DNA from 2 places in the Mesorhizobium sp. M0830 genome. Region 2 is predicted to be linked to the other one. Evidence: riboswitches for the same ligand, from Rfam matches in the RefSeq annotation. Region 2 holds a riboswitch; the other holds the start of a gene.
What was found. A riboswitch is a leader RNA that binds a small molecule or an ion and turns the genes downstream of it on or off. The one in region 2 is predicted to bind S-adenosylmethionine.
Positions count from the first base shown of each region.

Region 1: it holds a riboswitch for S-adenosylmethionine, as region 2 does, so the genes downstream of both, NKI20_RS10535 (O-succinylhomoserine sulfhydrylase) here and metX (homoserine O-acetyltransferase MetX) in region 2, are expected to answer to the same signal.

Region 1 is NZ_JAMYOR010000013.1:25,731-41,023, forward strand. Features, by position in the region: gene NKI20_RS10485 (hypothetical protein) at 1-370, shown strand, start outside; gene NKI20_RS10490 (PDZ domain-containing protein) at 565-1,449, shown strand; tRNA gene NKI20_RS10495 (tRNA-Gly) at 1,633-1,706, shown strand; gene NKI20_RS10500 (LysR family transcriptional regulator) at 1,711-2,700, opposite strand; gene chvE (multiple monosaccharide ABC transporter substrate-binding protein) at 3,013-4,083, shown strand; gene mmsA (multiple monosaccharide ABC transporter ATP-binding protein) at 4,207-5,739, shown strand; gene mmsB (multiple monosaccharide ABC transporter permease) at 5,736-7,028, shown strand; gene araD1 (AraD1 family protein) at 7,232-8,224, shown strand; gene NKI20_RS10525 (ABC transporter substrate-binding protein) at 8,387-9,160, opposite strand; gene NKI20_RS10530 (2'-deoxycytidine 5'-triphosphate deaminase) at 9,260-10,354, opposite strand; SAM riboswitch at 10,437-10,514, shown strand; gene NKI20_RS10535 (O-succinylhomoserine sulfhydrylase) at 10,572-11,759, shown strand; gene NKI20_RS10540 (ceramide glucosyltransferase) at 11,774-12,925, opposite strand; gene apaG (Co2+/Mg2+ efflux facilitator ApaG/CorD) at 13,177-13,569, shown strand; gene NKI20_RS10550 (Hsp33 family molecular chaperone) at 13,614-14,645, opposite strand; gene argF (ornithine carbamoyltransferase) at 14,739-15,293, opposite strand, start outside.
Region 2 is NZ_JAMYOR010000098.1:2,090-16,249, reverse strand. Features, by position in the region: gene NKI20_RS32180 (DUF1194 domain-containing protein) at 101-898, shown strand; gene NKI20_RS32175 (glycosyltransferase family 2 protein) at 964-1,899, opposite strand; gene NKI20_RS32170 (DUF1330 domain-containing protein) at 2,267-2,587, shown strand; gene NKI20_RS32165 (glycosyltransferase) at 2,647-3,639, opposite strand; gene NKI20_RS32160 (Stf0 family sulfotransferase) at 3,795-4,625, opposite strand; gene metW (methionine biosynthesis protein MetW) at 4,574-5,188, opposite strand; gene metX (homoserine O-acetyltransferase MetX) at 5,247-6,416, opposite strand; SAM riboswitch at 6,529-6,606, opposite strand; gene hisC (histidinol-phosphate transaminase) at 6,743-7,852, shown strand; gene NKI20_RS32140 (prephenate/arogenate dehydrogenase family protein) at 7,859-8,794, shown strand; gene NKI20_RS32135 (sugar kinase) at 8,802-9,725, opposite strand; gene NKI20_RS32130 (DUF2125 domain-containing protein) at 9,736-10,734, opposite strand; gene NKI20_RS32125 (gamma-glutamylcyclotransferase) at 10,885-11,406, shown strand; gene NKI20_RS32120 (aldo/keto reductase) at 11,527-12,474, shown strand; gene NKI20_RS32115 (LysE family translocator) at 12,567-13,193, shown strand; gene NKI20_RS32110 (lysophospholipid acyltransferase family protein) at 13,216-14,004, opposite strand; gene NKI20_RS32105 (LysR family transcriptional regulator) at 14,081-14,160, opposite strand, start outside.

The DNA.
Region 1 (15,293 bases), on a different contig from region 2:
CGGCAGCGCCTACCAGGTCACGCCGAGCCCGAAGACGTCGGCCAGCGGGGCGCTGGCCTTCGCAGAAAGCCATCATCTGTCCGGCAATGTGCTGAATTCCTACGATTTCGGCGGCACGCTGATTTTCCACGGGATCAAGACCTATATCGACGGACGGACGGACCAACTGTTCCTGGGCGGTTTCACAAAAGCCGATGACGAAACGGGACACAGCGACGGCAAGCCGCTCCTCGAAGCTCGGCTGAAGAAATATGCGATAGGCTGGGCGCTGCTGTCGACCGGCGACAGCCGCATCCCTTTCTTCGACCAGTTGGGCTGGAAGCGGGCCTATGCGGACGATTACGCGGTGATCTATCTGCCGGGCGCCTGACCCTGCCGCGTGCCGGCGCGAACCGGCTTCGCCAGCATTCGAACCTTGGCATCCGGCCTGCACTGATCGTCAGAAAAATCAGAGAAATAGTCCGGGAAAGTCGTCGACGTTAACTTCATGCCAGGCTAATTCATGCTATCGCTGCCGGCTGGTGATGCCGGAGGGCTGGCATCCCACAGGGGATGACGTCAATTATGTTTATGTTAAAGCGACGGGCCGGAAAATTTTCCAAGGCCGTTTTCAGCCTGGCCTGGGCGCTGCATCTGGCAGCAATTCCGATTTCCTATTCGACAAACGCATACGCGCTCAACGGCGATGTCAAGCTGCCCAAGCCTTATATTTCCAGGGCGATCGAAGCGGTCCTGCTGCCAATCAATGGCACTGTACGCAAGGAGTTCAAACTCAAGCCACACGCCCACGGCGTCCTTGTGCTGTCGGTGAAGCCTGGTGGCACCGGCGAAAAGCAAGGCATCAAGCCGGGCGATGTGATTGCCAAGGTCCACGGCCACAAGATCTACAAGCCGATCGATGTCGATACGGTGGTCTACCATTGGGCCAAAGCAGGCAAATCCGACTTCCGATTCGACTGCTATCGCGATGGCAAGTCCTACAACTCCAACGGCACGATTACGCTTAGCAGCTACGAAACCGCCGTCGATGTCGTCACTGTCGCGACGTGGACGAGTTGGTCCGTCGCAACTGCCTTCAGCTATTCGGAGTTCTACAGCGAATATAGCCAGGAGATGACTGCCACCTACGAATCATCCGAGACGACGGTGGAGGCGACCGCCTCTTCCGAGGAATTCACCTCCGAGGCCAACAGCGAGGCTACCGACGAAAGCGCGGACAGCAAAGCGGACGCGACAACTGACGGCGCGAGCGATTCGGCGACGGAGCCGAGCGATCAGGCAGAGGCTTCCGGAACCGACGACACCGATGCTCCCGCCGCGGAAGACAATTCTGACGGCGGCGACGATGGCGATGCCGCCGACGACAGTTCCGGCGACGATGATTCCGGTGGCGGGGACGACGGCGGTGGGGATGACGGCGGTGGCGACGATAGCGGTGGCGACGAGTAATCCGCCAGCCTGCCGACTACCGGATCGGCAGAGATATTCAGATGTTGGGTTCGAGCGCACGGCAATCGCTTCGGGCTAATTTTTCACCTTGCCGATGTCGACACTCAGTCTGACGCGATTGGCTTGGGTTCGGTCGGCTTTGCGGTTGCCCGAGCCTGTGCCGTCATGATAACCAGAACGCGCGCGGGTATGATGTAATGGTAGCTTGTCAGCTTCCCAAGCTGAACGCGCGGGTTCGATTCCCGCTACCCGCTCCAGCTGTCATCCCACCTCTCTCAGAATGAAATCGTGCAGCATCTTGGCGGCTGGCGACAGCGCGCGGTTCCTCACAGTGATCAGACTGTAGGGCCTGACCTCAATGTCGAATTCGGTCTGGACGACATCGATGGCGCCGGCCAGCCCGTCGGGATTCTGGATGAACTTCGCCACCTGGATCGATACCGGCGCAATGGCATCGGACTGCGCAACCATGACCAGGGTCAAGAGCAGTGAGCTGGTGTTGAGGATGCGATCCGGCAAGGCGATGTTGCGGTTGAGGAAATTGCTCTCCATCGCTTGGCGCAAGGGCGAGCCGCCCGACTGGAAAACCCAATCATAGGCGGCGGTGTCTTCCAGCCGCACCGGCTCGCCCTTGGTGAGCGGATGGCCGCGGCGCACGATCAGGCAAGCCTTCTCGACGCCGATGACGCGCGACTCGAACAGCCGCGGGTTGAGATCATCGGGGATGCGCGCGATGATGAAATCATGGCGCGTGGCGATCAGCTCGCGCGCCAGCACGTTGGAGGTTTCGACCTGCATGGTGATCTCGATGCGCGGATAGATGCGGCGGATTTCGCGGATTGCCGGCACCGCCAGTTCGATCGCCGGCGCCGTAACGGCACCTAGGAACACCGCCCCTCCTTTGCCCGCCTTGAGCTCGGAAATCTCACGATCGACCTCGCGCATCTCCAGCAGGATCGACCGCGCGCGCCTGGCCAAAGCTTTGCCGTAGGGCGTCAAAGTTATGCCGCGCGGCAGTCTCTCGCACAACTTGACCTCCAGCACCGCTTCCATCTCGCTGATCATGCGCGAGGCCGCCGGCTGCGAAATGTTCATCACCTGGGCCGCCGCGCTGACCCGGCCATGATCGTCGAGCGCGACGATCATTCGCATGTGACGTAGACTGAGACCGCTGCGCAGCAAGGTTTCGCCATCGCCCGGTTTTTCTTTGTAACGGTTTGAACCTGAACCAGAATTCCGCAGCGCAGGCATTGCGTTTCCCCTACTTGCCCTTACCGTCGCCAGAGAACGCGCCGGTCGATCTCGCCTCTTAGTGCATACCAAATGTGATATAGCAACCATCAAAGATCGCATTTGACAGTTATGGCAAAGGATCACACCCTTCGCGCGTTCCGAGACGTGACGGTCGATGACGAGAAAAATCGTATCGATTGAAATCAGCGCCTCGGGGCCATGGGAGGATACCGGAGATCCATATGACGGCAGCAGTGCTTTGGCACTTCTGCACGATTGCGCGGCCCGCGACCCCCGGGGTGCCGCGTCCATCAACCAGGGAGAGTTATAGTGAAAATCATCAAGACACTGGCCGCCGTCGCGGCCCTTGGCATCGCTGCCATGACCTACTCGGCGCATGCAGCCGATAAAGGTCTTGTCGGCGTGCTGATGCCGACCAAGACCTCGCAGCGCTGGATCAATGACGGCGACGCCGTCAAGTCCCAGCTCGAGGCTCTCGGCTACACTGTCGACCTGCAGTACGCGCAGGACGATATCCCCAACCAGCTCAGCCAGTTGGAAAACGAGATCACCAAGGGCCCGAAGGCGCTGATCATCGCCTCGATCGACGGCACCACCCTGTCGGATGCGCTGCAGAAGGCCGCCGATGCGGGTGTCGTCGTCGTTGCCTATGACCGCCTGATCAAGAAGACCGGCAATGTCGACTACTACACCACCTTCGACAATTTCGGCGTCGGCGTCATCCAGGCGAATTCGCTGGTCAAGGGCCTCAAGGAGCGTTTCCCGAACACCAAGCCGTGGAACGTCGAACTGTTCGGCGGCTCGCCGGACGATAACAATGCCTTCTTCTTCTACAACGGTGCGATATCCGTCCTGCAGCCGCTGATCGACGATGGTTCGATCAAGATCAAGTCCGGCCAGACCGGCATGGACAAGGTCGGCACGCTGCGCTGGCTCGCCGCCACCGCCCAGGCGCGCATGGACAATCTGCTGTCGGCCAACTATTCGGACGGCAGCCGCGTCGATGGCGTTCTGTCGCCCTATGACGGCCTGTCGCGCGGCATCACCGCCTCGCTGCGCGCTGTCGGCTACGGCACGGACGCACAGCCCTGGCCTGTTGTGACCGGTCAGGATGCCGAGACCGCCTCGGTCAAGCTGATCATCTCGGGCGAGCAGTACTCGACCGTGTTCAAGGACACCCGTGAACTGGCCAAGGCCACCGTCCAGCTCGTCGACAAGGTGCTCTCGGGCGGCAAGCCGGACGGGCTTGATGAAAAGACCTACAACAACGACGTCAAGGTCGTCCCCTCGATCCTCTTGACGCCGCATGACGTCGACAAGTCGAACTACCAGGCACTGGTCGTCGACTCCGGCTACATCAAGGCCGACGAACTGAAGTAACCCCGGTTACAAAGTCAGGGGTCCTGCGCAACGCAGGGCCCCTTTTCGTTAACCAGCGAGCCCGGTATTGTTCACCGACCTCGCCGGCAGTGTTTGCCGACCTCTCAAGGAGCGGTAGTCCCCATGGTCTCGACGATTTTGGAGATGCGCGACATCACCAAGACGTTCCCCGGCGTGAAGGCGTTGTCGAATGTCAACCTCAGCGTCGAGGAAGGCGAAATCCACGCCGTGGTCGGCGAGAACGGCGCCGGCAAGTCGACGCTGATGAAGGTGCTGTCGGGCGTCTATCCCACAGGCACCTATGACGGCCAGATCATCTTCAACGCCCAGGAATGCCACTTCAAAGGCATCCATGACAGTGAACACAAGGGCATCGTCATCATCCACCAGGAGCTTGCCCTGGTGCCGATGCTGTCGATCGCCGAAAACATTTTCCTCGGCAACGAGCACGCCAGATACGGCGTCATCGACTGGAATGCCAACGAGGCGCGCACCAGCGCCCTGTTGAAGAAAGTGGGCCTCAAGGAGGACCCCAAGACGCTGATCACCAATATCGGTGTCGGCAAGCAGCAGCTGGTCGAGATCGCCAAGGCGCTGAGCAAGGAAGTCAAGCTGCTGATCCTCGACGAGCCGACGGCATCGCTCAGCGAAAAGGATAGCCAGGCGCTGCTTGACCTTCTGCTCGAATTCAAACGGCAAGGCATGACCTCGATCCTGATCTCGCACAAGCTCAACGAGGTGAACCGGGTCGCCGACAAGGTCACCGTCATCCGCGACGGGCGTACCATCGAGACGCTGGCCAAGAAGGACATCTCGGAAGACCGCATCATCACCTCGATGGTCGGCCGCTCGCTCGACGACCGCTATCCGCCGCGCGAGCCTGACATCGGCGAGGTCGTGTTCGAAGTGAAAAACTGGTCGGTCTATCATCCGCTCCACGCCGAGCGGCAGGTGATCAAGGGCATCGACATCAATGTGCGCAAGGGCGAAGTGGTCGGCATTGCCGGATTGATGGGCGCCGGCCGCACTGAATTCGCGATGAGCTTGTTCGGCCGCTCCTATGGCCGCCATATCACTGGCGAAGTTCTGCTCAAGGGCAAGCCGATCGATGTTTCCTCGGTGAGCAGGGCAGTCGAACACGGCATTGCCTACGTCACCGAGGACCGCAAGACCTACGGTCTCAACCTCATCGACCATATCAAGCACAACATCACGCTGGCCAATCTCGGCGGCGTGTCGCGCCATGGCGTGATCGATGACCTGGGCGAGCTCTCCGTCGCCAACGACTACCGCGGGAAGACCAATATCCGCGCTTCCAGCGTCTATCAGATGACCGGCAATCTTTCCGGCGGCAACCAGCAGAAGGTGGTCCTGTCGAAATGGCTGTTCGCCGACCCGGATGTGCTGATCCTCGACGAGCCGACGCGCGGCATCGATGTCGGCGCCAAATATGAAATCTACACGATCATCGCCCGCCTCGCCGCTGAAGGTAAGGCGATCGTGGTCATCTCGTCGGAAATGCCAGAACTGCTCGGCATCACCGACCGCATCTACGTCATGAATGAAGGCCGCATCGTCGGCGAAATGCCCGCGGTGGACGCCAGCCAAGAAAAAATAATGCGCGCCATCGTTCGGGGAGAAGGAAAAGCAGCATGAGTACAGAAAGCGCCCCCGCCCCGCAGAGCAGCGTTGCCGAAGACGTGCAGCAGCGCCCCCGTATCGCCGTCTCGGCGCTGACGACGAACCTGCGCGAATACGGCCTGATACTGGCGCTGATCGCCATCATGGTGTTCTTCCAGTTCACCACCTCCGGAACGCTGTTCAAGCCGGTGAACCTCAGCAATCTGGTGCAGCAGAACTCGTTCATCATCGTGATGGCGCTGGGCATGCTGCTGGTGATCGTCTCCGGCCACATCGATCTCAGCGTCGGCTCCGTCGCCGGCTTCATCGGCGCACTGGCAGCGATGATGATGGTCATCTGGCCGCTCGGCCCATTGAGCAATCCGCTGGTGGTGTCGATCATCTGCCTCATCGTGGGTGGCGCGATCGGCGCGGCGCAAGGCTACTGGATCGCCTATCACCGAATACCGAGCTTTATCGTCACGCTGGCCGGCATGCTGATCTTCCGCGGCATCTGCCAGGCGCTGCTGGGCGGCGGATCCTCGGTGGGACCGCTTCCCGACGGCTTCAAGGCGCTCAGCTCCGGCTTTATCCCGGATGTCATCGGGCCACTGACGCTTATCCCGCCGACGGTGAACGCGGCCGGCAAGACCATCATAGGCAGCGGACTGACGCTGCACATGACGACGATCGTGCTAGGCCTGATCGCTGTGCTGGCCTACGCCTATTTCGGGCTGAGCACACGACGCAAACGCGAACGCCATGGCTATGAGGCCGAGCCCTTTCCCCTGTTCGTCATCAAGACGCTGGTTGGCAGCGCGCTGGCACTGTTCCTGGTCTACCAGTTCGCCAGCTACAGGGGCCTGCCGGTGGTGCTGCTCGTCATGGGCGTGCTGATCTCGCTGTTCGTCTTCGTCACCAAGCGCATGACCATCGGCCGCCGCATCTATGCAATGGGCGGCAACGCCAAGGCGGCGCAGCTGTCGGGTATCAAGACAGAGCGGCTCACGCTGATGGTGTTCGTCAATATGGGCGTGCTGTCTGCGCTTGGCGGCCTGATCATAGCGGCGCGGCTGGGACAAGCTGTGCCGGCGGCCGGCCTCGGCAGCGAGCTCGACGTGATTGCGGCCGTGTTCATCGGCGGCGCCTCGGCGATGGGCGGTGTCGGTCAGGTCATCGGCGCGGTTGTCGGCGGTTTCATCATGGGCGTGATGAACAACGGCATGTCGATCATGGGCGTCAATGTCGACTGGCAGCAGGTGGTCAAAGGCCTGGTGCTGCTCGGCGCCGTGATCTTCGACGTCTACAACAAGAACAAGGCTTGAACAGGTTTTAGGCGAGGCAAGCAGGAGGCAAACGATCGCGGCGCTGCTGGTAAACCTGCCGGCGTAAAGAAGTCCTTCAAGGACCAGGCCCGCGAGCGCAATCCGGACGAAGAGTTCAACCCGTGGCGCGGCGAGATCCGAGCCGCGCAGGTTAAGGTTTGCCAAATGGCAACCGGGCCAAGACAAATGAGAGAGGATCCATCATGCTGATCTCCCAGATTCTCGATGACGCCGAGACAATCCGTGTCGTTGCCCGCAACGGCGGCAAGACCCGGATCATCAATGGCGCCCGCAGCGTGTACTCGCTGGCGATGGAGGCCGCCCGCACCGGCGTCGGCCTCGTCGCGCTGATCGAGCGCAAGGGGCTTGGCGAAACGGTCGATCTCGAGGCCGCCTATAAGAAGGGCCGGCTGCTGTCGCCGATCAACCATCCAGACCCGGCGCATCTGCACCTGACCGGCACCGGGCTAACGCATCTGGGTTCGGCCGCGACACGCGATTCCATGCACAAGAAGCTCAGCGCCGACGGCGAGGAGCAGCTGACCGATTCCATGAAGATGTTTCGCATGGGGCTGGACGGCGGCAAGCCCGCGAAAGGCCAGATCGGCGTGCAGCCGGAATGGTTCTACAAGGGCAACGGCACGATGGCGGTGGCGCCAGGCGCGGCGCTCCTGTCACCGGCCTTCGCCAACGACGCCGGCGAAGAGCCTGAGGTGGCCGGCATCTACGTCATCGGCGATGATGGCGCGCCCTTCCGCGTCGGCTTCACGCTGTCGAACGAGTTTTCCGACCACGTCACCGAGCGCGTGAACTATCTCTTTCTCGCCCATTCCAAGCTGCGCAACGCTTCGTTCGGCCCGGAGATCCTGATCGGCGACCTGCCGGCTGACATCCGCGGCACCTCGCGCATCGTGCGCGACACCGAGGTGCTGTGGGAAAAGCCGTTCCTGTCCGGCGAAGCGAACATGTCCCACACCATCGCCAATCTCGAGCATCACCACTTCAAATATGCCGCCTTCCGCCAACCAGGCGACGTGCATGTGCACATGTTCGGCACGGCGACACTGTCCTTCGCCGACGGCATCAAGACCGAGCCAGGCGACGTGTTCGAGATCGAGGCCAGTGATTTCGGCCTGCCGCTGCGCAATCCGCTCGAGATCGAACAGCCGGTGAAGGTGGCGGTAAAGGCGCTTTGAAAGGGTGATCTCCCCCTCGTGGGGAGATGTCGCCAAAGGCGACAGAGGGGGGTGCCTCGCGTAAAGCGCCAACCTCCATCTGTCGCAAGAAGGTTGCATCCGGTCGAGCCGACCCCCTCTGGCCTGCCGGCCATCTCCCCCTCAAGTGGGGAGATTGCTGCTTCAATAGATATCGAAGTCGAAATACTTGGCCTGGATCTTCTTGTAGGTGCCATCGGCGACAATCGCGTCGATGGCAGCATTGAGCTTGTCGCGCAGTGCCGTGTCTTCCAGGCGGACGGCAATGCCGGCTTGTGTCTCCGTGCCCTTGACGTCGCCGACCAGCTTGCAGCAGCCCTCGCTTGCCTTCTTCAGCCAGTCCATCAGCACGAACTTGTCCGAGATCACGGCGTCAAGCCGGCCGTTGGTCAGGTCGGTGATCGCTTCTTCCTGGGTCGGGTAGAGTTTGGCCTCGGCGCCCGCTTTGCCATAGGTATTCTGGGCATAGTCGGCCTGCGTGGTCGAGGCCTGGGCGCCGACTGTCTTGCCTGCAAGGGCCGCCGGTTCGGTCGAGGTGAGGTCGCTGTCCTTCGGCGCCACCAGGGCGAGCGGCGTCGTGTAGTATTTGTTGGTGAAGGAGACCTGCTTCTTGCGCTCCTCGGTGATGCTCATCGAGGCGATAATGGCGTCGAACTTCTTCGCTTGCAGGGCTGGAATGATGCCATCCCAGTCCTGAGTGACGATTTCGCACTCGACCTTCATCTGCGCACACAGCGCGTTGGCGATGTCGATATCGAAGCCTTCGACTTTGCCATCCGAGGTGATGGTGTTGAATGGCGGATAGGCGCCCTCGGTGCCGATCTTGATTTTCTCAGCTGCCTGCACCGACAGAGAGCCAGCCGCCATCACCAGCATGGCAGCGCCTGCTGCCGATATGATCCATTTCGAAATCTGCATTTTCTTGGTTCCCCTTGAACGCCGCCAGCTTGACGACCAGAAAGGCAGCCAAGCATGGCGAGGCAGCGCAGGCAAGTATTTTGCCTGGGGGTAATGGGTTCAGCGCGCGGGGCGGAAATGCTTGGACAGCTTCAAACCCTGCGCCTGGTAGTTGGAGCCGAGATCGGTGCCATAGAGCGCCTGCGGCCGCTTCAGCATGTGCTCGTAGACCAGCCGGCCGACGATCTGGCCATGGTCGAGGATGAACGGCACTTCGTGGCTGCGCACTTCGAGCACCGCCCGGCTGCCGGTGCCACCGGACGCCGAATGGCCGAAGCCCGGATCGAAGAAGCCGGCGTAGTGGACGCGGAATTCGCCGACCAGCGGATCGAAGGGCGTCATCTCGGCGGCGTAGAGCGGTGGCACATGCACCGCTTCCTGGCTCACAAGAATGTAGAATTCATCGGGGTCGAGCACCAGTTCGCCAGCGCCGCTCTTGTGGATCGGCTCCCAGAAGTCGACGACTTCCTGCGCAGCGCGCTTGTCGACATCGATGAGACCGGTGTGATGCTTGCCGCGATAGCCGACCAGACCGCTTTGATCGCCGTTCAGGTCGATCGACAGCGCGATGCCGCCGCCGGAAATGTTGGGCGGCTCCGTCGCGACCAATATCTGCGCGCGATGCAACTGATGCAGTTCGGCTTCCGACAGCAGCGCATTGCCGGTGCGGAAACGGATCTGCGACAGTCGCGAACCGGTGCGCGCGACGATCGGGAAGGTGCGCGGGCTGACCTCGAGAAAGAGCGGGCCATGATAGCCGGCGGCGATCTTGTCGAACTCGTGGCCGCGATCAGTCATGACACGGGTAAAGATGTCGAGCCGCCCGGTCGAGCTCTTGGGATTGGCCGAGGCCGAAATGTTGGCTGGCAATGCCAGGCTTTCGAGCAAGGGCACGATATAGACGCAGCCGGTCTCCAGCACCGCGCCCTCGGTCAGATTGATCTCATGCAGCTTCAGCCGGTCGAGCTTTTCCGAAACCTTGTGGTTGGGACCTGGCAGGAAGGAGGCACGCACCCGCCAGGCCTTGTCGCCGAGCCGGAGATCAAGACTGGCCGGCTGGATCTGGTCGGCATCGAGCGCACGCGCCGACTTCAGCGCGCCGGACTGGAAGAGCGCCGAAATGTCCTGATCGGGAAGAATGCCTGTTTGCCGCAAAGCTGACTCCGCTGCAACGCCGCTGGTACAAACCTCTTAATCAAGCCGGCAATTGACGCAAGCGTGGCGCGGGTCTAAAGGGTCGTTATCCCGTGGTGATTTGGCCGGTCGGCTTGCAGCCACGTTAAACAAGTCGCTAAAGGACCGTCGGGCCGCAAGGCCGTATGGACCGGTTGCGACTTTCGCGGCCGGTTTTTTTGTGTCTGGAAGAAGAGCGATGAGCACCAACAAGCGCAACTGGAAGCCTCAAACGGCACTCGTTCACAGCGGAACGCTGCGTTCCGGTTTCGGCGAAACGTCGGAAGCGATTTACCTCACCCAGGGCTACGTCTATCAAACGGCGCAGGCCGCCGAAGCCCGTTTCAAGGGCGAGGAGCCGGGCTTCATCTATTCGCGCTACGCCAATCCGACCGTCGACATGTTCGAAAAGCGCATGTGCGCGCTCGAGGGTGCCGAGGACGCCCGAGCTACCGCCTCCGGTATGGCTGCGGTAACGGCAGCGCTTCTGTGCAGCGCCAAGGCCGGCGACCATATCGTGGCGGCCCGTGCCCTGTTCGGCTCCTGCCGCTGGGTGGTCGAGACGCTGGCGCCAAGATACGGCATCGAGGCGACGCTGGTCGACGGCACCGACATCGCCAATTGGGAAAAGGCGGTCAAGCCGAACACCAAGCTGTTCTTTCTGGAAAGCCCGACCAACCCGACGCTGGAAGTGATCGACATCGCCGCGGTTGCCTCGCTCGCCAATTCGATCGGCGCCAGGCTGATCGTCGACAACGTCTTTGCCACGCCCCTGCAACAGAAGCCCTTGCAACTCGGCGCCCACATCGTCGTCTATTCGGCGACCAAGCACATTGACGGCCAGGGGCGCTGTCTCGGCGGCGTCATCCTGTCGGACAAGAAGTGGATCGACGAGAACCTGCATGACTATTTCCGCCACACCGGGCCCAGCCTGTCGCCCTTCAACGCCTGGACGCTGCTAAAGGGCCTGGAGACGCTACCGCTGCGCGTGCGCCAGCAGACGGAAAGCGCCGGCAAGATCGCGGATTTCCTGGCCGAGCGGCCGGAAATCGCCCGAGTCATCTATCCCGGCCGCGCCGATCACCCACAGGCTGATGTCGTAAAGAAGCAGATGTCGGGTGGCTCGACGCTGATCTGCCTGGATGTCAAAGGCGGCAAGCAGGCGGCCTTCGCCTTGCAGAACGCGCTCGACATCGTGCTGATCTCCAACAATCTCGGCGATGCCAAGAGCCTGATCACCCATCCGGCGACGACAACTCACAAGAACCTGAGCGATGAGGCGCGCGCCGAACTCGGCATCGGGCCGGGCACGCTCAGACTGTCGGTTGGCCTGGAAGACACCGAAGATCTGCTTGAGGATATCGCGCAGGCGCTGAAGGCCAAATAGCAAGCCTTTGGCTTTCAGGCGCCGGATGGCGTCTCTTCCAGCTTGGCCGCCTTGGTGCCGATGGTCATCGCGTTGCCGCGCCACTCGACGGCACCGCCGAGCCAGCCGCGCGCCCACATCGCAGGCAGGATCAGGTCGCGCGTTACCATCGCCGCGACCATGCGTGGCGACAGGCACCAGCCCTTTGACCAGGCCAGGACGCACTCGGGAAGGTAGAAGGCCGCCAGCACGGCAATGGCGGTTGCCCAGGGGCTGATGCCGGCGCTTGCCGCCGCAATCTGCGCCAGCACCAGCGGCACCACCGCGCCAGTCAGGATTTCAGGCGCGAAGAACAGCGGAAAGGTGACGCGGCGCAGGCGCGCCCAACGGGCTTGGCGCGACCAGATCTCGCCAAATGTGCGCCGGCCGAGCGGCTGCTCGAAGGGCGCGGCGACGAGATTGACGCGCAGGCCGAGGCCATTGACCAGCTTGGTCGCGGCGGCATCCTCGGCGATCTCGGCGGCCAGCGCGCGAATGCCGCCATTGGCATCGAGGATCGGCTTGTTCCAGAGCATGCTCTTGCCTTGGGCAAAGCCAAGTCCAAGCGCCTCGCCCGCGTATTGCCAGCGCGCCTGCAGCGTGTTGAGGAAAGCGCATTCGACTTCAGCCCAGAAGCCGGCCGGTCGCGAGCCGATTGGCGTCGAGCAGACAAGGCCAGTATTGGGTCGCCATGCAGCCATCAGGTGCTGGACGTAGTCTTTCGGCATCAGCACGTTGGAATCGGCCAGGACAACCCAATCGTGCCGCGCCGCTTCCCAGCCCTTGACGCAATTGTTGAGCTTCGGATTGGCGCTGATACGGTCGTCGCCGACCAGCAGCCGGGCCGGCACCTTGGGAAACCGGGCAATCGCCCTGTTTATCAGCCTGACTACTGGATCGTCGGCATGGGCAACACAGAAGATCAGCTCGTAACGCGGCCAGTTGAGCGAGAAGGCGCGCTCCAGCGTCTCGAGCGTGAACGGCTCAACGCCACGCGACGGCACGACGATCGACACCGGCCGCGGCTTGCCGGCCGGCGGCGCCATAGCGTGGCGACGTTTCAGACGCGAAGCCGCAAGCACGATGCTGGCGAGATTTGAGAGGATGAGAGCAATTGAAAGCGTGGCGACTACGAGAGTGAGTTCCATCGAGATCCGGTAACTCCAGAAAACCGGCCCGCCAGAACAATCTAGCCGGCATGACGACTGATCTCAACAGTTCGACAGAGCGCCCGAGTCGCGCGGCATTGATCGGCGCACACCATCATTGATCATTGTCATGTGTCACTTAAATGACATTCTTTGCCGGCACCTGCCCTTCAGACCGCGACGATAGGACGCGCACCGTTGACCGGCCACCACGGAGCGCCGAAAGTTACCGGATTGTATTGGAGCCGCTTATGTACAGCGCCGTCACGCGCAACATCGAAGTGCAGGTCAGGCCGTTCTATCTGGAGGATCGCTCGGATCCGTCCGAGAACCGCTATGTCTGGGGCTATCAGATAACGATCGACAATCAGTCGGACGATTCCGTCCAGTTGTTGTCGCGCTATTGGCACATCACCGATGGCACTGGCCGGGTCGAAGAGGTACGCGGCCCTGGCGTCGTCGGCGACCAGCCCGAACTCAATCCCGGCGACAGCTACCAGTACACGTCCGGTTGCCCGCTCTCAACACCGTCCGGCATCATGGTTGGGCACTACACGATGCGCAACAAGCGGGGCGAGACGTTCGACATCGCCATCCCCGCATTTTCACTCGACCTGCCGGGGATGCGGCGGACGGTGAATTAATTTGCCTCACCGGCCGCAAGGCAGCCGGCGAGGCGTGTTTTTCTCTACTGCGCCGCAAACTCCGCCGGGTCGAAGTCATATTGCTTCGAGCAGAATTCGCAGGCGACGTGGATGCCGCCGTCCTCTGTGCTGTCCTTGATCTCCTGGGCGGAAAAACCCTCGAGGATGCCGCGGATCTTGTCCCGGGAGCACGAGCACAGGTCGGCGACCGGTACGCCGCCGAAAACGCGCACGCCGTGCTCGTGGAACAACCTGTAGAGCAGCCGCTCGGCGCCGATCGTCGGATCGATCAGTTCGGTCGGCTCGATGGTGCCGAGCAGCGCCAGCAACTCGTGCCAGGAATTGTCGGCCGGATCGTGGATCTCCTCGCGCGGATCGCCATCGCCGCCCGGCAGATCCGGCACGCGCATGCGCTCGGGCGACTGCGGCAGGAACTGCGCCAGGATGCCACCGGCGCGCCACTGCTCGCGGGTGCCGCCCAGGCCGGGCGTCAATAGCTTGGCCACCGACAGCCTGAGATCGGTCGGAATCTGCTCCGACTGACGGAAATAGGTGCGCGCCGCATCTTCCAGCGTCTCGCCGTCGAGTTGGACGATACCCTGATAGCGCTGCGTGTGGGCGCCCTGATCGATGGTCAGCGCCAGCACGCCCGTGCCGAGCATAGTCTGCTGGGACGTTTCGCCCGCCGCGACCAGCGCCTCCAGCCGGTCGGCATCGAAACGCGCATAGGCGCGCAGCGCCGAGGGCGTGGAAAAATCCGCGACCAGCATGTCGACAGGCCCGTCGGTGCGGGTCTGCAGGATGAACTTGCCCTCGAATTTGAGCGAGGTGCCGAGCAGCACCGTCAGCACGCACGCCTCCGCCAGCAGCCGCGCGACCGGCTCGGGATAATCGTGGCGACTGAGGATGGCATCGAGCATCGGCCCGAGTTGGACGGTGCGGCCGCGCACGTCGAGCGGGCCGACTTCGAAGGGCACGACATGATCGTCGCCGGCGTAGCCGAATTCGCCGAGTTTGGGGTGATGTTCAGTCACTCGATAGGTTTCCAACATAACAAAGCTCCAGGGCGCGGCCATGCCGCCCTCTCGGGAGCATGCGTCGAAACGCGCTTGATTTGCGTGATGCGGCGCAAATAGGCATCACGCGCCCGGAGATCAAGCTCCCAGAGATCAAGCGCCGAGGCACCAGGCGAGCACGGCCTTCTGGGCATGGAGCCGGTTCTCCGCCTCGTCGAAGACCACCGAGTGTGGCCCGTCGATGACCTCGTCGGTCACCTCCTCGCCGCGATGCGCCGGCAGGCAGTGCATGAACAGCGCGTCCGGCTTGGCCCTGGCCATCAGCTTGGCATTGACCTGGTAGGGCGAGAACACGTTGTGGCCACGGGCGCGATGCTCCTGGCCCATCGACACCCAGCAATCGGTGACGATGCAGTCGGCCTGGTCGACGGCTTCCTCGGGCGAGCGGGTGAAGTGCAGCTTGCCGCCATGCGCCTGCGACCAGTCGATATGCTTTTGTGCCGGTTCGCTGCCCTCGGGGACGGCGACGTTGAGATTGAAGCGGAAGCGCGCAGAGGCCTCGAGCAGCGAATGCAGCACATTGTTGCCGTCGCCGGTCCAGGCGATGGTCTTGCCGGCGACCGGACCGCGATGTTCCTCGAAGGTCATGATATCGGCCATCAGCTGGCAGGGATGGGTATCGTCGGTCAGTCCGTTGATCACCGGAAC
Region 2 (14,160 bases):
AAAGCGCTATGCGCTTTTCCCGGAATTCCTCCTGCGCAAAGCTTTATTCTGCCGTGATCGCGCCGCAAGCTTGTTCGGAAGAACAACCCTGGCGACGGCCATGCTTGATGCTCTGCGCCTGCTTGCCTGTCTTGCCTGCGCCCAGGCCGCCGCCTCGCCGCCGGATGCGCCGGCCGTCGACGTCGAGTTGGTGCTTGCAGTCGACATATCGCTGTCGATGGACGAAAAGGAGTTCGCCCTGCAGCGCGCCGGTTATGTCGAGGCGTTGCGACATCCTGACTTTATCAGGGCTGTTCGCGCCGGCGCCACCGGCCGGATCGCGCTCACCTATTTCGAATGGGCCGGCACGGTGCGCGACGATGCGGTCATCGGCTGGCAGATCATAGACAGCGCGGAGAGCGCCAACCTCTTTGCCGACAAGGTTGCGGCCCGCCCGTTCCGCAGCTTCCGTGGCACCTCGATTTCCGGTGCGCTGGCCTTCGGCACCGAGCTTTTCGATCACACTTCTTTCAAGGGCGAACGCAGCGTCATCGATATTTCCGGTGACGGTCCGAACAATATCGGGCCGCCGGTCACCGCCACGCGCGATGCGGCGACTGCAAAGGGCATCGTCGTCAATGGATTGCCAATCCTGATCAGTCCATCACCCACCTTCAGTCATCTCGACCAGTATTACGCGCAGTGCGTGAGCGGCGGGCCCGGTTCCTTTGTGCTGCCGATTTATGCGGCCGCCGAATTTTCGACGGCCATCCGGCGCAAGCTGATCCTCGAAGTAAGCGGCATTCAGGACGAGGCGAGAATCATGCCCGTCGACGTGGCGACGCCGATAGACTGTCTGCAGGGCGAACGGGATAGGCGGTTCTTGTCCGATCCGTATTTTCCGGAACTCGACCGCTGAGCCTTCTGGAACTTGTCATGCATGTCGTAGTCTAGAACCGCTGGACACTCTTGGGCGACATGCAATTAGGCCGGTCGGGCACCAAACTTGTCGCGGAACTCGTTGTAGAGATCGCGGCGCCAGCGCCGGCCATGAATATAGCCGTGCATCAGTTCCGGCAGCGAGTAGCCGAGCGATTTCGACGAGCGATTGGCCATGTAGCCCTCAAATGCTTGAGGTATCCGGCCCCTGAGAATATCGGCGATAATCTGCCGCGAGATCATGTATGGCGGAATATGCGGGTAGGCGTCGGCAATGTGCGGATGTTTGCCCATCAGGTTCGCATAGGCTTCGACATAGCCGTCACGGCGGCCTGAAATCGAGTTTTCCGAGTTGTATTTCGTCCAGTCGATGTCTTCGGACAACCGAGCGCCATGACGGCGCGCTAGCCGCAGCAGCAATTCCCGGTCCTGCATCCGGGTGATGTCGCTGTCATAACCGCCAATGCCCAGCAAGGCCTCGCGGCGAGCGGTTATCGCGGAGCCGGCGATGAAGATCGTCTGTGCGACCAGCGTCCGTTCCAGCATCGTCGGGCTCACGAACGCATCGCGATTGACGCAATTGGTGGCGCGATTGCCCTTCAGGGACACAAAAGAGCTGATCAATACCTGAAGTGCGGAATTGTCGTCGAAGCGGGCCAGGGTTCGTTCAAGCCGGTGCGGCAGGTAAACGTCGTCCGAATCGAGGAATGTCACCACGGGCGCCCGCGCCCGCTCGATGCCGGCATTCCTGGCGGCATTGGCGCCTCGCCATTTCGCACCGACATAAATCAGCCGCGGGTCTTGAATGCGGGCAAGTGCCGCCTCGGTTCCGTCGGTCGAGCCATCGTCAACGACAATATGCTCGAGTCTTGGCATGCTTTGGGAAAGCACGCTTTCCACGGCGCGCAACACCGTTTCGCGCCGGTTGTGGGTCGGCGTTATGACGGTAACGAGAGGTGTTGGATCCATGATCCCGGCCATGTCGTGTCAGCTGTTTCCTGCGCAGAGTTGCGCGTCTATCCAGGACTTTTCAATTCTTGGAACGGTCGAATGGATCGAACTTCCTTTCCGCGATATCCCGTAGTCGATCCGACGCTACAAAAACCAGGTGCCCAAGTCATCCACTTTACCGATACTCGAGCCGCGCAAGCCAACGAATTCCGGTTATTAGCGCTCCATTTGCAACAGCATTGCCGAACAGAGCATTTGCGAATCACCACAGAAGCGGTCCGCGTGTCAGAATAGCATGCATTCCATTACCTCGGACGTAATCGCTTTGTGCTCGGCTTTCGGTCAGATTGCCCTTGCGAGGCCGGCAACGCGGTTTCGATAACAAGGGAGTACAGTCATGACCGCCTACGCCCTTGCCCATATGCGCCAGGCCACGATGGGCCTGCAGATCGTCGAATATCTGCAGAAGATCGATGCCGCGCTGGAACCTTTCGGCGGTCATTTTCTGGTTCATGGCGGCGATCTGGAAGTGATCGAGAACGACTGGCCCAGCCACCTGATCATCATCGAATTTCCCGACAGGCAGCATGTGCATGGCTGGTACAACTCGCCCGCGTACCAGGCAACACTCGCACTACGCACGGATAATTCGGAGGCCGATGTGGTGTTCGCCGACGGGGTCGAACATCCGCACAAGGCGACGGATATTCTGGAATAGTTGACTGGTCCCAAATCAATGCAACGTTGGGGGCACGGCTCAAAGATGCGATAAATCGGCTAGCTGTGCCCGATATAGTCGGGCACGGTCTCGATTTCGTCGCGAACTATGCCGGCAGCGAAGCTAAACTGGCCCCAGAATGCCAAGCTGTAAAATACCTGACCGACAATCAGGGAGAATGGAATTTGCCAAAGCGGCATCCCTGTCTCCCGAGCATGGCCCACAATGCGTCGTGTTGTGCGCCACGACATGGTGAACCAACGGCTGAAAGACTTGGCTACCCGTCGCGTGCGACTAGGCGAATTGAGGGCCACGAACTTTCGGTCGGCGTCGCGGCCTGTAACCAGGGCCCGCCAGTAAAAGAACCGCCAGCCCCGCGGTGAGTAGTGGTAGACGCGTGCGTTGACATTATGAATTTTGTGGCCTTCACGCAGCAGTTCGCGCATCAGCAACGTGCAGGAAACCTTGAAGCCATTATGGTTCGGGAAAGGATGACTGACGATCCATTCGCGCCGAAACCCTACGTTGTTTGCGTTCATCGCCCGCTTCGACGCGAACCGACTGTCTCCGTGGGCCATCGGAAAAAACCAGATCAAGGCAAACGTTCTTGAAAAAAAATCATCGTGCGAAAGATATGTGTATCCGTTTACACAAATAATTTTGGGGTCTTTGAATGGCTCGAGCAAACCCGGCAGCCAGCCTGGTTCCGGCACGACGTCGGAATCGATAAAGATGACGATATTTCCGTCAGCTGCCAGCATGCCATTGTTCTTCAGGTCGTAGTATCGGCCTCCGGGGAAAGCTGTGAAGATCAGGTTGGAGACTTGACCCAACTGCGGTGCTTCAGCCGCGATTTTACGATGCAGCGCATCTGTTTCCGACTCTGCCGCGCCGTGAGAGATAACAACCGTCGGTCGCGCCAGGCCGCTCGCGGAAACTGCGGCGATTTCCCGCGCCAAAGCCTTCAGTCCAACGCCGATCTCGTCCCAGTCAATGGACTTGGCGTTTTCCATTTCCATGACGAGCGAGTATGTTGCGCGTTCTTCAACCATCCCGGCCCCAAATATCTATCGACAACCAGGGGGAATATAGTCGCCTCGTCGCGATGTAAAGGCAATCCGTGCTGATCAACCGGCAGCGTTTTCGCCATTGTCCGGCACAATCTGCGTATTGTCTTTGCGGTAAAATTGGGACTTCACGCCGCTTCTTAAAGAAGCCCCCGAATTCGATGACTGATGGTCTGGAATTTTGAGAGGGCAGAGTACTGCGACAGAAAGCGCTCCCTCCATTCCATATTGATTGTGTCTCTTTGGACCTCAAGGCTGGAATTGAGGGCCGACGCAGGTCCAAAAGTGATGTGGGTGCCGGCCAGATGCGCAATTTTCTCAAGGCAGGTCTGTGGGTTTGCCAAGACTTCCTCATACGTCAATGGCAGGAAGGGCAATCCGTTCTTTGCAAGCCAGACATCCCACGCGAGATTTTCCAGTCCGATTTTCTTAAGCGATTCTGCGATGGCTGGGCCGTCGTAGCGTGGTGAATTCTGGCCTTTCTCGGTAGAGCGGAATCGTCCCGTTTGACGGGCGCGTGTCCAAGAGATCGCCTGGCCAAGAAGATCGCGGCGGGTCAAGCGGACGTAGCGCAGCGCTGGAAGGCTGGCCGGGAGGTCCACAGTCTTGGATACTTGCGAAAACTGGCTTGCAAATATTTTGACTGCGTAGATCCCCGAGGGGGAGCGTCCATCCTTCAGTGCCCGTAAAACCTGAGCACGGGGATTTCGCGGATAATTGGGCAGTTCCAGAACGCGGCGGCCGCCGAACCACTCGAGAGGTTTGCCAAGTCCCGCACCTGCCATCAACTCGGCGAGATAGTTGCTGCCGCTCCGAGGTGACGTGCAGATCAGAATCCCGGCCTTTATCCCAGCCAGAACGTCCGGTGGAGTTTCAACGGGCAGAGGGCCTCTTCGAAAAAGATGCATGGCTAACACAGCTACCGCTTCAGCAAGAACACCGCCTGCTGGCCGAAGAAATTCCAGAACCACCACGGCATCGACAGACCTATCTTCTGGCCGTTGGCGTCGAGTGCCGTCGCCTTCTCCACCGTCGCGCCGAGTTCGTCGCAGAGATTGACGAAGTCGCGGATGGTGCAGAAATGGATATTGGGCGTGTCGTACCAAGAATAGGGCAGGTCCTTTGTCACCGGCATGCGGCCCTGGATGAACAGCGACAGGCGCACCCGCCAATGGCCGAAATTGGGGAAGGATACGATGGCGCGGTTGCCGATCCTGAGCAGTTCGTCGAGCACCAGCTTCGGGTTGCGGGTGGCCTGCAGCGTCTGCGACAGGACGACGAAGTCAAAGCCCTTGTCGGGATAGAATTCGAGATCCTTGTCGGCATCGCCCTGGATGACCGAGAGGCCGCGCGCCACGCATTCGTTGACGCCGCGCTGCGACAGCTCCAACCCACGGCCGTCGACCTGCTTGGTGTCCTGCAGCAATTCGAGCAGCGAGCCGTCGCCCGAACCGACATCGAGCACGCGGGACTGCGGCGGGATGAGATTGGCGACGACCTCGAGGTCGACGCGCTGGTCGCGGTTGACACTCATGATGCCGCCTCCTGCGTGGAGCATGATCCTGGACAGACCAGTCCGCAACTTTCCAGGGTCATGCGCTGAGCCCTCTCGCCCGGGCCGCCGAGCCGATGAAGCCGTTGATGGCGGCAAACAGTTCCGGCTCGTCCAGCAGGAAGGCATCGTGGCCGCGATCGGTCTCGATCTCGACGAAGGACACCGAGGCGCCGGCGGCGTTCAGCGCATGCACGATCGAGCGGCTCTCCTCGGTCGGAAACAGCCAATCCGACGTGAAGGACACCAGGCAGAAACGGGTTTTGGTACCGGCAAAAGCGTCGGCCAACCGGCCGCCATGGTCGGCTGCAAGGTCGAAATAGTCCATCGACCGGGTCATGTAGAGGTAGGAATTGGCGTCGAAGCGATCGACGAAGGTCATGCCCTGGTGGCGCAGATAGCTTTCGATCTGAAAGTCGGCGTCGAAGCCGAAGGTCAGCGCTTCGCGATCCTGCAGATTGCGGCCGAATTTCCGGTGCAGCGCGGCCTCCGACAGATAGGTGATGTGGGCGGCCATGCGCGCCACCGCCAAGCCTTTTTCCGGGCGTTTGCCGTGCTCGAAATATTTGCCGCCATGCCAGTCCGGATCGGCCATTACAGCTTGCCGGCCGACCTCGTGGAATGCGATGTTCTGCGAGGAATGGCGCGCGCCGGTAGCGATCGGCAGCGCCGAGAAGACGCGCTCCGGATAGCTCGACGCCCATTCCAGCACCTGCATGCCACCCATCGAGCCGCCGAGCACACAGAACAGCTTTTCGATGCCGAAATGGTCGATCAGCATCTGCTGCGCGCGCACCATGTCACGGATGGTGATGATCGGCAGGTCAAGCCCATAGGGCTTGCCGGTGGCGGGATTGGTCGAGGCCGGGCCTGTGGAACCAAGACAACCACCGATGACGTTGGAGCAGATGACGAAGAAGCGGCTGGTGTCGATGATTTTGCCGGGGCCGATCAGCACTTCCCACCAACCCGGCTTGCCGGTCACCGGATTGGTGCTGGCGACGTGCTGGTCGCCGGTCAGCGCGTGGCAGACGAGGATAGCATTGGAACGGGCGTCGTTCAGCGTGCCATAGGTCTGGTAAGCGATCTGGAACGGCGACAGCAGCGTGCCGGCGTCGAGCTTGAGCGGCTTGTCAGGCCCAAAACGCAAAACCGGGCTCGACGGCTGGTCGGCCTCGTTGTTGGTTTTGCGAGCACGCAGAGCGGCCATTGCATCCATCTCACACCTTGATCCCTGCACCGTGCTTTTCGAAAATCGTCGCCGATGCGGTGTCCGGCCGGCGCGGGCAATAAAAAACCGGCATTGCAGTCGCAAAGCCGGTTACAGGATGCAAACGGCCCTTTAGCAAGTTGTTTAACGTGGCTGCAAGCCGACCGGCCAAATCACCACGGTAGTTCGTACCCCTTCTAGGGCTGCGGCAGGCCGGCGTCAACGGCCAGCCTTGTCCGGAGGCGGTCACCTCTCGACATTGCGGGCCACGGCTTGTATTTCCGCTGCGGCTTCCCTGAGGAAGCGTTCTCGACGGATTTTGCGACATGAGCCAGACACCGGACAAGGCACGTCCAACCCCGCGCGCGGGCATCATGGACATCGACGCCTATGTGCCGGGCAAGAGCACGGCGCCTGCCGGCGTCGCCAAGGTCTACAAGCTTTCGTCGAACGAGAACCCGCTCGGTCCCTCGCCAAAAGCGATCGAAGCCGCGCGCGAGATTGCCGGAAAGCTCGATGTCTATCCCGACGGCACCGCCAGGCGGCTGCGCGAAGCGATCGCCGAAGTGCACGGTCTCAACCCGGCCAACATCGTCTGCTCGAACGGTTCCGACGAGATCCTCGGCCTCCTGGCGCAGACTTATCTGGCGCCCGGCGACGAGGCCGTCATCACCGAACACGCCTTCATGGTCTACAAGATCTACATCCAGTCGGCGGGTGCCGTTCCGGTGACGATCAAGGAAAAAGATGAGCGCGCCGACATCGACGCCATCCTGGCCGCCGTCACGCCGCGCACCAAGATCGTGTTCCTCGCCAACCCCAACAACCCGACCGGCACCTATGTGCCGTTCCAGGAGGTGCGCCGGCTGCATTCCGGTCTGCCAAGGCACGTGCTTCTGGTGCTCGACGCGGCCTATGCAGAATATGTCCGCCGCAACGATTACGAAGCCGGCATCGAGTTGGTCGGCAGCGCCGAGAATGTGGTGATGACCCGTACTTTCTCGAAGATCGGCCTTGGTGGGGCGCGGATCGGCTGGATGTACGCGCCGATGCACATCGTCGACGCGATCAACCGCGTGCGTGGCCCCTTCAACGTCAATGCAACGGCGATCGAGGCCGGAATCGCGGCGATCCGCGACCGCGCCCATGTCGAGCGCAGCGTCGCGCACAACGAGACCTGGCTGGCATGGTTGAGCGAGGAGTTCACAAAGCTTGGGCTGCGGGTAACGCCCAGCGTTGGCAATTTCGTCCTTATTCATTTCCCTGACGACCAGAAACATTCGGCAGCGGCCGCGGACGACTACCTAACGGCACGCGGCTACATATTGCGGCGCGTTTCCGGCTACGGCTTTCCCAACGCGCTGCGCATGACCGTCGGCACCGAAGAGGCCAATCGCGGCGTTGTCGCCGCACTCACGACATTCCTGAAAAGCTAGAACACCATGACATCACCGATGTTTGAAAAGATCGCGCTGGTCGGCATCGGCCTGATCGGCTCGTCGCTGGCCCGCGTCATCCGCCGCGAGGGGCTGGCTGGCCGCGTAGCCATCTCGACCCGCAGTGCCGCGACGCTGGCGCGAGCGAGAGAACTTGGGCTCGGTGATTCCTACACCACCGATGCGAGCGAAGCGGTCCGGGATGCCGATCTGGTCATCGTCTCGGTGCCGGTCGGCTCGTCCGGCGCGATCGCCGAGGAAATTGCGTCTTCATTGAAGTCGGGCGCGATCCTCACCGATGTCGGCTCGACCAAGGCATCTGTCATCGCGCAGATGCAGCCTTATGTGCCAGCCGGCGTCCACTTTATTCCCGGTCATCCGCTGGCGGGCACAGAGAAATCCGGCCCCGATGCCGGGTTTGCCGACCTATTCGACAATCGCTGGTGTATCTTCACGCCGCTGCCCGATACTGACCCGGACGCGCTGGAACGGCTGTCGGAATTCTGGCGCCGCTGCGGCGCCAACATCGACACGATGGATCCTCAGCATCACGACATGACGCTGGCCATCGTCTCGCATTTGCCGCACATCATCGCCTACAATATCGTTGGCACCGCCGATGATCTGCAGTCGGTAACCAAGTCCGAGGTGATCAAGTATTCGGCTTCGGGCTTCCGCGACTTCACCCGCCTTGCCGCTTCCGACCCGACCATGTGGCGGGACGTATGCCTGCACAACAAGGATGCAATCCTCGAAATGCTGGCGCGGTTCTCGGAAGACCTGGCGTCGTTGCAACGCGCGATCCGCTGGGGTGACGGCGAAAAACTCTTCGACCTGTTCACCCGCACCCGGGCCGTGCGCCGCTCGATCATCGAGGCCGGCCAGGACATCGACGTGCCCGATTTTGGCCGCCAGGCGGTCGAACACCCGGCCAAGACTTAAATTTGTTTCAGGCCGGCCAGGTCGCCGCAACCATCGCCAGCGTCTCGGCTCTATTCGGCGCGCCAAGCCTGCCGCCGAAGCGCAGGCATTTGAGCGCGGCGGCCGCACTGGCAAAGCGCAAAGCCTGCTCGACAGACATGGCCTCCGCCAGGCCGACGGCGAAGGCGCCGTGAAAGACGTCGCCGGCGGCCAATGTGTCGACCGCTTTGATTCTCGGCGCCGCGACATGACGCACACAGCCTGCGGAACGGTCGTGCCACCAACTCCCCGCCGCGCCGCCAGTCACCGCGACAAAGGCGTCGGTGCGGCTGGCGAGATCGGCGCAAGCCGTTTCCGGGTCGAGCGCCTGGCCGCAGACGATGCGCGCCGCCGGCTCCGAAGCGACGATATGCGTGGCGAGCGGCAACAGCTGTTCCAGGACCTCCAGCGGCGCGGTGTCGGCATCGAGGATCGCCGGCCGGCCGATGGCGCGCGCGGCGTTGAGGGCAAGTGCTGCCGCGCCCGGCCAGCGGACATCGACCAAAACGGCGTCGAATGCGGAGAGGTCGGCGAGCGGCAAGCCTTCGGGATCGGCCTGCGCAAGTCTGTCATAGAACGGCACGATGATGCGCTCGCCATGCGCATCGACCAGGATCGAGGCCAGCGCCGAGCGAGCGCCCCCGACGCGGCGGACATAGGCGCAATCGACACCTTCGGCTTCGATCGCGGCAACGAGATGGTCGCCGACGGGATCGTCACCCGCACTAGCCCACAGCGACACCTCGGCGCCCAAGCGGTGCGCGGCGCAGGCAGCACTGGTGGCCATGCCCGAGGCGATCTGGACGCCGTCGGAGGCGATGAACTTGCCCTGATGCAGCGGCAGTGTCTCGACACGCAGGATGGTGTCCAGCGTCAGCGCGCCGACGCTCAGAAGTTTTGCCGGTCTGTTCATACAGGGACGCTTAATGGAGTGGCTTGATCTTGCCCAGCGGGATGAAGCCGAGTGAGGCCTTGCCCTTGACCACCTTCAGCGGCATCGACGGTTCGTTGCCGAGCACCGCCAGGGCAGAAAAGCCCTGCTCGATCTGGCTTTTCTGCTCGGGTATGGCGGCGCCGAGGATGGCAGCCACCGCCTTCGGGTCCTTTAGCCTGATCATCAGATCGGCGTTGATCAGGCCCTCGGCATCGACCGAAAGCGGTCCTGAAACGGTGATGCGCGCCGTGCCCGACGACAGGTAGAGGTTGCGGATTTCGATTGCCTGGCCGCGCAGGCTTTTCACCTGCGTGCCGATCAGTGCAATGCCGTTCTTCAGCGTCGCGTCGCCGCTGGCATCGAGCGCCGGCAGCACGCGCCCGCCGATCGCGCCGGGGTCGATCTCGAGATCGCCGAAACTGCCGAGATAGTCGATGTCTGCCCCATTCGGCTGCAGTTGGCCAGCCGCCTTGCCGGCGCTGAACAATTGCACCGGATCGGTATCGTCGGCCGGATCGGTCTGGCCGGACAGGCCCTCCGCCTCCAGGGCAATCCGCTGCGGTAGCGGCCACCACAATTTGACGTTGGCCTGCAGATTGTCCCAGTCGATCCACAGCGGCGCCATGCCTGGCACGGAAGTCCTGAGCGGGCCGCGCAGATTGGCAACCGGTGACAGAGGCTGGATGATCTGGGCGGCTGCGTTGAAACTGCCGGCCGAAGCGGCGACGTTGCTGGCATCGTCCTCGTAAGCCAAATTGTCGCAGGAGACCGTAAAGCTCAGGGGATAGCCGCTGACCTGGAGGTTGGCACAGCCGGCTTCGACGCCAGTTTTGTTCAGCGTGGCAACCGCCTTGTCGGCCTCGCTCCTCACCCGGTCAGCCAGATAGAACCAGCCGCCGCTGTAGATGGCAAACAGCACCACGACGAAGGTGACAAGCCACAACAAGCGGCGAAGGTTACTCGGCTGGCGTTCGTCACTTGACGTCATGCTTTGGCTCTCGTTAACGCATGGGTGTTGCGGACGGACAGTCGATCCCGCCGACAATAGGTAGACAGAGACGAATAGGTAGACGGGACAGGCTAAAAAAACTCCGGTCCCGGTACGGTGTTGACATTCTTTGCAATCAGGCGCGGCGATATGGGCGATTTTTGGGTGTTTGGCTATGGTTCGTTGATCTGGCGGCCGGGTTTCGCCCATGTCGAGACACAGCGCGCGCGCCTGCATGGGTATCGCCGGTCGCTCTGCGTCTATTCCTTCGTGCATCGCGGCACGCGTGAACGGCCGGGGCTGGTGCTCGGCCTCGACCGTGGCGGCTCCTGCGTCGGCCTGGCGTTCCGTGTTCCCGGCGACTTGCGCGACGAGGTCATCACCTATCTGCGCGACCGCGAGCTGGTCACCAATGTCTATCTCGAGCGCTTGCTCAAGATTCGTCTCGACGGGGGCCGGACTGTCGAGGCGGTGGCCTATATCGTCGACCGCCAGCACGAGCAGTATGCCGGCGCGCTCGACGAGGCGGAGGCGGCGGCCATGGTGCGTGGCGCGGTCGGCCAGTCCGGCGTCAACGAGGATTATGTGCTCAGCACACTGGAGCATCTCGAGGCGCTAGGCATTCGCGACCATTGGCTGGAGGAAGTCGCCAGGCGGGTCGCGCCTTTGTGAAGCTGGCTCTGCGGAAAAAGGCGGCCAGGCCTTTGACCTCGCTCGGCCAAGACCTAGCTTAGGCTCCGAACCTCAGCCCGCGGGCAGCATTCGCCCGCCCAATCATTCCGGAGATATGCCTTGCAGAAACGCCGTCTCGGTCGTACCGATCTTTCCATCGCACCGCTGGTTCTGGGCGGCAATGTCTTCGGCTGGACCGCCGACGAGAAAACCTCGTTCGACCTGCTCGACAGCTTCATCGGCGCCGGCCTCAACGCCGTCGATACGGCGGATGCTTATTCGCGCTGGGTGCCCGGCCACCGGGGCGGAGAGTCGGAAACCATTATCGGCAAGTGGATGAAGGACCGTGGCAATCGTGACAAGGTCATCGTGGTCACCAAGGTCGGTTCGGATATGGGACAGGGCCATAAGGACCTGTCCGCCGCATACATCGAAAAGGCCATCGACGCATCGCTGAAGCGGCTGCAGACCGACACCATCGATCTCTATCTGTCGCACTGGCCGGATCCGACGACGCCCTACGAGGAAACCCTTGGCGCCTATGAGAAGCTGCTCGCCAAGGGCAAGATCCGCTATGCCGGCTGCTCGAACCTCGACGCCGCCCAGTTGCGCGCCGCACTCGATGTGGCGAGCCTGCGCGGCCTGCCGCGTTACGAAGTGCTGCAGCCGGAATACAATCTCTACGACCGCTCGTCCTTCGACGGCCCGCTGCGTGATCTCTGCGTGGCCGAGGACATCGGCGTCATCACCTATTTCAGTCTTGCCAAGGGTTTTCTCAGCGGCAAATACCGCAGCGAGGCCGATCTTGGTCAGAGCCCGCGTGGCGGCGGTGTGAAGGACTATCTCAACGCGCGCGGATATCGCATCCTTGCGGCACTGGACGCGGTCTCGGCCAGGCATTCGGCCAAGCAAGCGGAAGTCGCGCTTGCCTGGGTGATCGCGCGGCCCGGTGTGACCGCGCCGATCGCCAGCGCCACCAGGCCCGATCAGATGGACAGCTTGATCAAGGCGGCGTCGCTGAAATTGAGCGCCGACGATATGGCCGAACTCGACAAGGCGAGCGGCTGAAGCTTTCGGCGACCGCTCCTCGCACGAACGTCCAAGACGACCCTCTTGTCTTGCCGTACCGTCCCTTTGCACGGGGCAAGGCAGAGGTGCAGATGACGGAGCCGCTTCTTTCGCAGCTGGACCTTTGGCGTCAGCTGGTCGCGCTGGTGCTTGCCGCCACGATCGTCATGGGCAGCCCAGGGCCGGCAACGATAAGCGTCACCGCCGTCGGGGCCGCCTTCGGCCTGCGCCACTCGCTGCGCTATGCCTGGGGGATCATCCTGGGCACGATCGCCGTGTTGCTGATCGTGGCGACCGGGGTCATGGCGGTGCTCACGTCGATGCCGCGGCACGCGCCGCTGCTGGCCGTCGCTTCAGCGGTCTACATCCTCTATCTCGCCTTCAAGATCGCTACGGCGCCGCCCTTGGCGGCACGCGCCGCCGAGGCTTCGCGCCCAACATGGCTGGCCGGATTTCTTCTCGCTGTCGCCAACCCAAAGGCCTATGTGGCGATCGCCGCCGTGTTCGCCGGCACTTCGTCGAAACAAGGCGTCGCTGAGCTCGGTCCATGGCTGAGGCTGACGGTTCTCGCCCTGATGATCGTCGCCATCCATGCCGTGTGGCTCGTCGCGGGAGCAGCGTTCGCGCGCTTCCTGCGCCAGCCGGCACCCTCGCGGATCGTCAATTTGGTCTTTGCCGTGACGCTGGTGTTGACCACAGCGCTGGCAGTGTTTGGTTGAAAACTGGCCCGGGAGTTTTCGCTCAGGCTTTCGCGCCGAGTTCCTGCAACCGCTTCACCGCCGTCGGCGGCAAGGCCGGCGGATTGGGTTCGTGGGATGCCTCAATGAGAAGCTGATCGCAGGCGGCCTCCGTCTCGCCGATCAGTCGTGCCATGAATTCGTCCTTGCTCAGGCCCGGTGGAATCGGCGGCAGGAAGCGTGCCCTGATCGTGCCGGGGTAGCGCAGGAATTTCCGGCGCGGCCAATAAAGGCCGGCGACATGGGCAACCGGCACCACCGGAACACCAAGCTGCGCGTAGATTTCGACGATGCCGTATTTGTAGGCCGGCTCGTCGCCCGGCGCCCGGCGCGTGCCCTCGGGATAGATGATGAGCTGGCGGGGGTTGCGCGCCATCTCCTCCTTGGTCGCGGCGACCACGGCCTTCAGCGCCTTCGAGCGGCTGCCGCGGTTAACCGGGATCATGCGCATCTTCATGATGTACCAGCCGAAGAACGGGATCCAGGTCAGCTCTCGTTTCAAGATGTAGAGCGGGTCCTGGAGGAAGGGAAAGAAGGCGATCGTGTCCCAGAACGACTGGTGCTTGGGCGCCAGGATGAACGAGCCTGCTGGCAGGTTTTCCTGGCCGGTGATGTCGCTCTTCGTTCCAGCGATCTTGTCGAAGAGCCACATCGAGGTGCGCGACCAGAATTTCGGCACGAACCAGGCGCGGTGACGGGGGGACAGGAAATAGTAGGGGGTCCAGAGGATCATCTGGATGATCAGGTTGACGTAGAAGACGAAATTGAACGTCAGTGATCTGGCATAGAGCATGGGGGAGGTCCGGTGAGGAGGTGAGCGTTGGTTACACCAAGCGCGGGGAAAAAGGAAACAAGGCGATGCGGCTCATTCACCACGCCGCCTGCGCCAGGCGTTCCCGCAGGCGAGGAGCGGCGAAGTCGAGGAAGGCGCGCAGTTTCACCGGCAGCC